Regions from separate parts of the Endozoicomonas sp. GU-1 genome, predicted to be linked through region 1. Evidence: predicted binding sites of a transcription regulator. Region 1 holds the regulator's gene; the other holds the start of a gene.
The links. Region 1 encodes sigma-54, which starts transcription at its own class of promoters, with help from an activator protein. Its sites were predicted from a motif close to TGGCACNNNNNTTGCTNT; they were not measured.
Positions count from the first base shown of each region.

Region 1 (3,423 bases):
CAGGCTTTACAGCGACAGTGGGGAATAGCCACGCCATCACCCAGCCCGGTAGTGCCAAGACGCTCTCGGGCAACCAGCGCTTCAAACAGTTCTTTGGCATTGATTTTCGGGGGCTTCGCTGCTGATGCGTTCAGCGATAAATTCCAGGATTTTCTTTTTGCTGGCCCCGTGCACCCCGTCAAGGGTGCGCTCGGGGGTTAGGATGCGATGAATAATCATGCTGAATAAGAATGGCAACCTGATAAATCAAAGGGCATGGCCACTGGCACCCTGTTGCCTGTCCAGGGCTTTCTCTTTTCGCTTAACCAGCTGCCGATCCAACTTGTCCGAGAGCAGGTCAATGGCTGCGTACATGTCTTCGTGCTCGGCGGTGGCATTAATCTCGGCCCCGCGGGTATGCAAAACGGCTTCTGCTTTCTGCACCAGCTTTTCGACACTCAGGGTCACCTGTACATTGGTGATATGGTCAAAATGTGAACCAAGACGCTCCAGTCTTTTGATCACATAGTCGTGCAGAGCTTCTGTTACCTCGACATGATGCCCACTGATGTTGACTTGCATGTAACGCTCTCCTGAATCCCATTATCCAGATAATCACCAGTCCGCGGGATTTTTCGTACTGGCTGAGTTCGATTCTATCACTGTCGGTGCAGCTTGGAATGCCCTGAGACAAAAAAAACTGCTTTTTGAGCGGTGTATCAACTAGGGCACTAACTGCTTACGTTCATTGGATGGCGGAATATTCATGGACTCACGGTATTTGGCAATGGTGCGCCTTGCTACCTTGATGCCCTGATCCCCCAGAATCGCCGCAATTTTATTGTCACTGAGGGGTTTGCGCGGTGTCTCTTCAGCAATAAGTTTGCGGATATGGGCCCGAATGGCCGTGGAGGAACACTCCCCCCCTTCCGTGGTGCTGACATGGCTGGAAAAAAAGTACTTCAGCTCGTAAACACCCCGGGGGGTATGCATGTACTTCTGAGTCGTTACCCGGGATATCGTCGACTCATGCATCCCCACCGCCTCGGCAATATCCGCCAGCACCAGGGGTTTCATGGCTTCATCCCCTTTTTCCAGGAACTCCTGCTGATAGGCAATAATCTGGCTTGCCACTTTCATCAATGTTTCATTGCGGCTTTGCAGGTTTTTCAAAAACCAGCGGGCTTCTTGCAGATGGTTCTTCATGAACACATTGTCGCGGCTGTTATTGGCTCTCTGAACCATGGACGCATAATTATTATTAATGCGCAGTTTGGGCAGGGCGTCGGAATTCAGTTCCACCGTCCAGCGTTCCCTGATTTTCCGGACGGATATATCCGGTACCACATATTCGGCTTCTGTCTGATCAATGGTGCTGCCGGGTTTTGGGTGGAAGCTCTGAATCAGGCTGAGGGCTTCTCGCAGCTGGTCTTCTTTCAGTTTGGCATGACGCATGATGCTGGCATAATCACGGGTGCCAAGGGACTCAAGGTAACGGGTGAGCAGCTTTTCCGCATTGTTGAAATGGGGTGTTGAGGGCGGCAGCTGACGAAGTTGAACCAACAGACACTCTCTAAGGTCAATACTGCCACAACCCACCGGATCGAATTGTTGTACCCGGTGTTGCAGCACATGGATCTCTTCAATCTCCAGATCGTCCAGTTGGGATTGAAGAGAGACAAACAGGTCATCCAGCGTGCAGGTTAAATAGCCATCCGGATTAACTGCTTCGATGATCGCCAGACCAATCAGCCGGTCCCGGTCGCTCATGGGCAGCATATCCAGTTGCCATTCCAGGTGATCCTGAAGTGACTCCACAGCGGAGGATTTTGCCAGGGGGTCATAATCATCGTCACCGCTGCTGGCCGGCAGGCTGGAATACACGTCGTCCCAGGCGGAGTCCACGGGCAGTTCATTGGGAATGCTGTCTGACCATTCCGCCATCTCCTGAGGCTCAGGTTCTGAGGCTTTTTCGCTCAGATCAACGAGTTCTTCCTGTCCTTCACTGCTGGCGGTGTCCTCTGTCTGGCTATCCTCGGACTCCAGCATGGGGTTGGACTCCAGGGCCTCCTGAATCTCCTGCTGAAGATCCAGGGTCGATAGCTGTAGCAGCCGGATGGCCTGTTGCAGCTGCGGCGTCATGGTCAGCTGCTGGCCCATCTTGAGCTGTAAGGAAGGCTTCATAGGCAACCGTATACCTTTACTTCGTTTTCCGTGGAGGCTGCAGAGGCTTACTCTCCATGTGCGGCTGATTATAAACCCATAGACGTTTCTGAAACCATAGCTTTAGCAAAAAATGTGCAAAGATTGAATACGATGAAATTACGTGTGTTTTTGTGTGGGTTGTAAGCGCTTTCCGTCTTTAAAGTTCGGTCATAACGACTGTCAGAATGGTTAAAAAGAACTACCCGATCATTATTTGACATTGGTCATTTACAACCAATAGCTCAAGAAATAACCTGCGCGCAATTTAGCCATTTTCAGGATTCCCCTGTGGATATACTCATTGTCATACCCGTAGTTGCACTGGTTATCTACGCCATCGTGAAGAACTACAGTGCATCGGCTTCGCTGGCTATTGCCGGTATTGTCCTGCTAAGTGCCGCCGCGGTGATGGGGATAAAAGATATTCTGCCAGCGGCCAAGGCCACCGGTTTTATCCCCTTTGACCTGTTTCAACTGATGAACACGGTATTCAGCTTCCGCATGGCCAGCCTGGGTCTGACCATCATGGCCTGTGGTGGTTTTGCCAGCTATATGTCCCATATCGGTGCCTCAGAAGCGCTGGTTCGACTGGCCGTCAAGCCCATCAGCCGTTTTCGCTCACCTTATATGGTACTGGCGCTGTGTTATCTGCTCAGTGTTGTGCTGCAAATGTTCGTCACCTCGGCAACGGGCCTCGGTCTGCTGTTGATGGTGACGCTGTATCCGGTGCTGAGAAATATCGGTTTAAGCCCGGCTTCAGCGGTTGCCGTGATTGCTTCTCCGGCGGCATTTGAAATCGGTGTCACCCAGGTGAATGCCAATTTTGCCGCCAGCCAGTCCGGACTGGAAATTACCGAATACTTCCTGGATTATCAGGCCTGGATCACCTTCCCCATGGCGCTGGTGGCGGCGGCCCTGCACTTTGTCTGGCAGCGTCGGTGCGATCTGAAAGATGGCTACAGGGTTGCCGAGCATGTGGGTGAGGGCATCGAACCTACAGACGGTGACCAGAAAGACCCGGCCCCGGCATTCTATGCGCTGCTGCCCATGATTCCTTTCTTCCTGTTGTTGATCTTTTCCAAAATGATGGTGTCGTCTATCAAAATGAACCTGGTCATGGCCATGCTGATCAGCGTATTTGTCGGCATGCTCTGTGAAGTGATCCGTACCCGGAAAATGAAACAGTCCCTTGATGGCTTTGATCAATTCCTCAATGGTATGGGCGCTGTTTTTGGTCCG
Region 1 covers NZ_CP114771.1:2,666,467-2,669,889, reverse strand. The annotation lists gene O3276_RS11020 (PTS sugar transporter subunit IIA) at 1-182, opposite strand, end outside; gene hpf (ribosome hibernation-promoting factor, HPF/YfiA family) at 247-561, opposite strand; gene O3276_RS11010 (RNA polymerase factor sigma-54) at 703-2,163, opposite strand; gene dcuC (C4-dicarboxylate transporter DcuC) at 2,473-3,423, shown strand, end outside.

Region 2 (3,423 bases), 2.0 Mb from region 1:
TGATAGAAGGGAATGATCACCACCTCGCGTCCGGGCATGGTAAATGGCTTTATCTCTTCTTCAGTGGGGTGACGAATATCGATAATCACTTCACCCTGATGGACTTCACTAACCACCTCAACTTCTTCCCGGGTCAGGTCATCCGCAATGATATCGTGGATAGAGACCGTTCTCCGGCTTTGAATAGCATCTTCGAGTACATCGAAGTTGAACCGCTCTTCTTCTGCCACAATTCTCTCTACCCTGGCCCGGGTGGTGGGGTTTTTCGAGATCACTGCGCAGTATTCCGGAATATTACGAACGAATTCTTCAGTACCGATTTGTATGGATATATCGATGATTGCCTGCTTATCCATGGTAATCAGGGGCCGGAGCACCAGGGCATCGGTTACCGAGTCAATCACCGCCAGGTTTGGCAGTGTCTGGCTGGAAACCTGACCAATGGCTTCGCCGGTTACCAGTGCCGCCATCTCCATCTCTTTGGCCACCTTAGTGGCGGCCCTGAGCATCATTCGCTTGAGAATAACGCCCATCTGGGCGTTGTCCACTTTGGTCAGTATTTCTTCGACAACGCCTTCAAAAGGTACGGTAACGAACTTTACCTGGCGAGAAGAACCAAAACGGTTCCACAGGTAGAAAGCCACCTCTTTTACTGCCAGCTCGTGGGCATGCCCACCCAGGTTGAAGAAGCAGAAGTGAGTTCGGATGCCGCGCTTCATGGTCAGGAAGCTCGACACCGTAGAGTCAAAACCGCCGGAAATCAGCGAGAGAACCGGCTCCTGAGACCCGAGGGGATAGCCACCCAGACCGGCTCCCCGCTTCTGGGTCATAAAATAGCGGTCATTCTTGATATCAATACGAACCGTTATTTCAGGATTTTTCAGGCTGACCCTTTTGGCTTCGGTCTGCTGGATAAGACCGCCACCGACAAATCGCTCTACCTCAATGGACTGGAAATCGTGCTTGCCGGTCCGGTTACAGCGAACGCAGAAGGTTTTGCCCGCCAGTGTTTCTGAGTGAGCCTCAACGGCTTTTTCCAGAACATCGTCCAGGCTGACCAGCTTGTGCTCCGCCACCTGTAGCCAGTAGGCAATGCCCGGGATATGGCTTAACAGGTCACCGACCTCTGCCACCAGGATCTGATCATTGCTACTGGTCGTGACTTCTATATGATCCCATACACCGCAGACATCGATATTCTCATCCACACGCTTGAGAATGGTGCGAATATTTTTACGCAGCATTTTAATAAAGCGTTTTCTTACCGGGGTACTTTTAATGGTGATTTCCGGAAACAGTTTGATGATGAACTTCATGGATCAGGAGACCTTGTGGGCTGGGTAGTCAAGGCGGGTAGGACGGATAACTTAACCATTCGTTAACGGCGCATTATACCGAATAACCGAGAGCTCTGGCACCCTTGTAGCACGTTGCAGGGTGACCCCGGAAAACCGGATTATATGGACCGTAATCGGTATTTGCCTCCATGCCGGTAAGTAATGCTGCAAATCCCTTGTCAAAGGGGTTACACTGTCAGCCGCTGTTTGGTCAGGTGGGTGTAGTAAAAGCTGTTTGCACTTATTTGGTGCGCCTATGGTTTTCTCTGCACCGAATCGGGCGGGCTTTTCCGGAGCTCGAGGTGCCTTGCATTGTGCAGGTGCGTGAGAGCCGTGAACGTGTGTACTTTGAGTAGCCTGAAGAGGATAAGGCAAGCAAAAACTGTGTGAACCGGTCTGGTATCTGGCTGTTTCCCGCTCTCTTTTTGCTCAATGCTTGCCTTTTTTCAGATGTTTCACTGAAAAGCCCTGTTTTTGTCCATCCCATCTGATCAAGTTGTAAAATGTGGCATGGCTATTGCTAATGGTCCAGCAAGCGAATCTCCTGGCTGCTTGTTGATGAGACAGCAAAGAGATTGATCAGTAAACCGCCTGATCTGGTTGCCAGTGCGGTGTTTGTCCGGTTTTTTTGTCCTCCAGAGGGGAAATAATAAATGTCGAAGACTCTTGGCCTGATTAAGGAACATGACGTTAAGTGGGTTGATCTGCGTTTCACCGATACCAAGGGTAAAGAGCAGCACGTATCGATTCCCATTGGTGAAATAGACGACGAATTCTTCGAAGTCGGCAAAATGTTCGACGGTTCCTCTATTGCTGGCTGGAAGGGCATTAACGAATCCGACATGATTCTGATGCCAGATGACAGCACAGCTGTCATCGATCCATTCACTGAAGCCACCACCCTCAACCTGCGCTGTGACATCGTGGAGCCATCCACCATGCAGGGTTATGAGCGTGACCCACGCTCTGTTGCCAAGCGTGCCGAAGAGTACCTGAAGTCTACCGGCATTGCCGACACTGCGTTCTTTGGTCCTGAGCCAGAGTTCTTTGTGTTTGACGACGTTAAGTGGAGCGTTGATATTTCCGGTGCTTCTTACGAAGTAAACTCAGAAGAAGCGGCATGGTCTTCCAACGCCAAATTTGAAGGCGGCAACATCGGACACCGTCCAAAAGTGAAGGGCGGTTATTTCCCGGTACCACCGGTTGACTCCCTGCACGATCTGCGTGCCGCCATGTGTGATGCCATGGAAGCTCAGGGCCTGGACGTTGAAGTTCATCACCACGAAGTAGGTACTGCCGGTCAGTGTGAAATCGGTGTCAAGTTCAACACCCTGGTTAAGAAAGCTGACGAAGTTCAGATTCTGAAGTACGCAGTGCATAACGTTGCTCATGCCTATGGCAAGACCGCTACCTTTATGCCGAAGCCACTGGTAGGCGACAACGGCTCCGGTATGCACGTTCACATGTCTCTGTCCAAGAACGGTGAGAACCTGTTTGCTGGTGATGGCTATGCAGGCCTGTCTGAAGAAGCCCTGTACTACATCGGTGGTGTAATCAAGCATGCCAAGGCCATCAACGCCTTTGCCAACGCTTCTACCAACTCCTACAAGCGTCTGATCCCGGGCTTTGAGGCTCCGGTTATGCTGGCTTACTCAGCCCGTAACCGCTCTGCTTCTATCCGTATTCCCTACGTGAACAGCCCTAAGGCACGTCGTATTGAAGTACGTTTCCCCGACCCCACTGCCAACCCATACCTGGCCTTTGCGGCCCTGATGATGGCCGGTCTGGACGGGATCAAGAACAAGATCCATCCTGGCGATGCGGCTGACAAGGATCTGTACGATCTGCCACCAGAAGAAGCAGCCGAGATCCCAACGGTTTCTGCCAGCTTTGAAGAATCCCTGGCTGCCCTGGACGCTGACCGTGAGTTCCTGACGGCCGGTGGCGTATTCACAGACGACATGATCGATGGTTACATTGAACTCAAGAAGGAAGAGTGTCTTGCCGTCAGCCAGACAACTCACCCGGTAGAGTTTGATCTGTATTATTCGGTCTAAACCGTTTTTGCAGACCGGATAAGCTGTCG
Region 2 covers NZ_CP114771.1:4,686,235-4,689,657, forward strand. The annotation lists gene thiI (tRNA uracil 4-sulfurtransferase ThiI) at 1-1,316, opposite strand, end outside; gene glnA (glutamate--ammonia ligase) at 1,991-3,394, shown strand.
Region 2: the regulator sigma-54 is predicted to act here: its motif matches at 1,844-1,861, upstream of glnA (glutamate--ammonia ligase).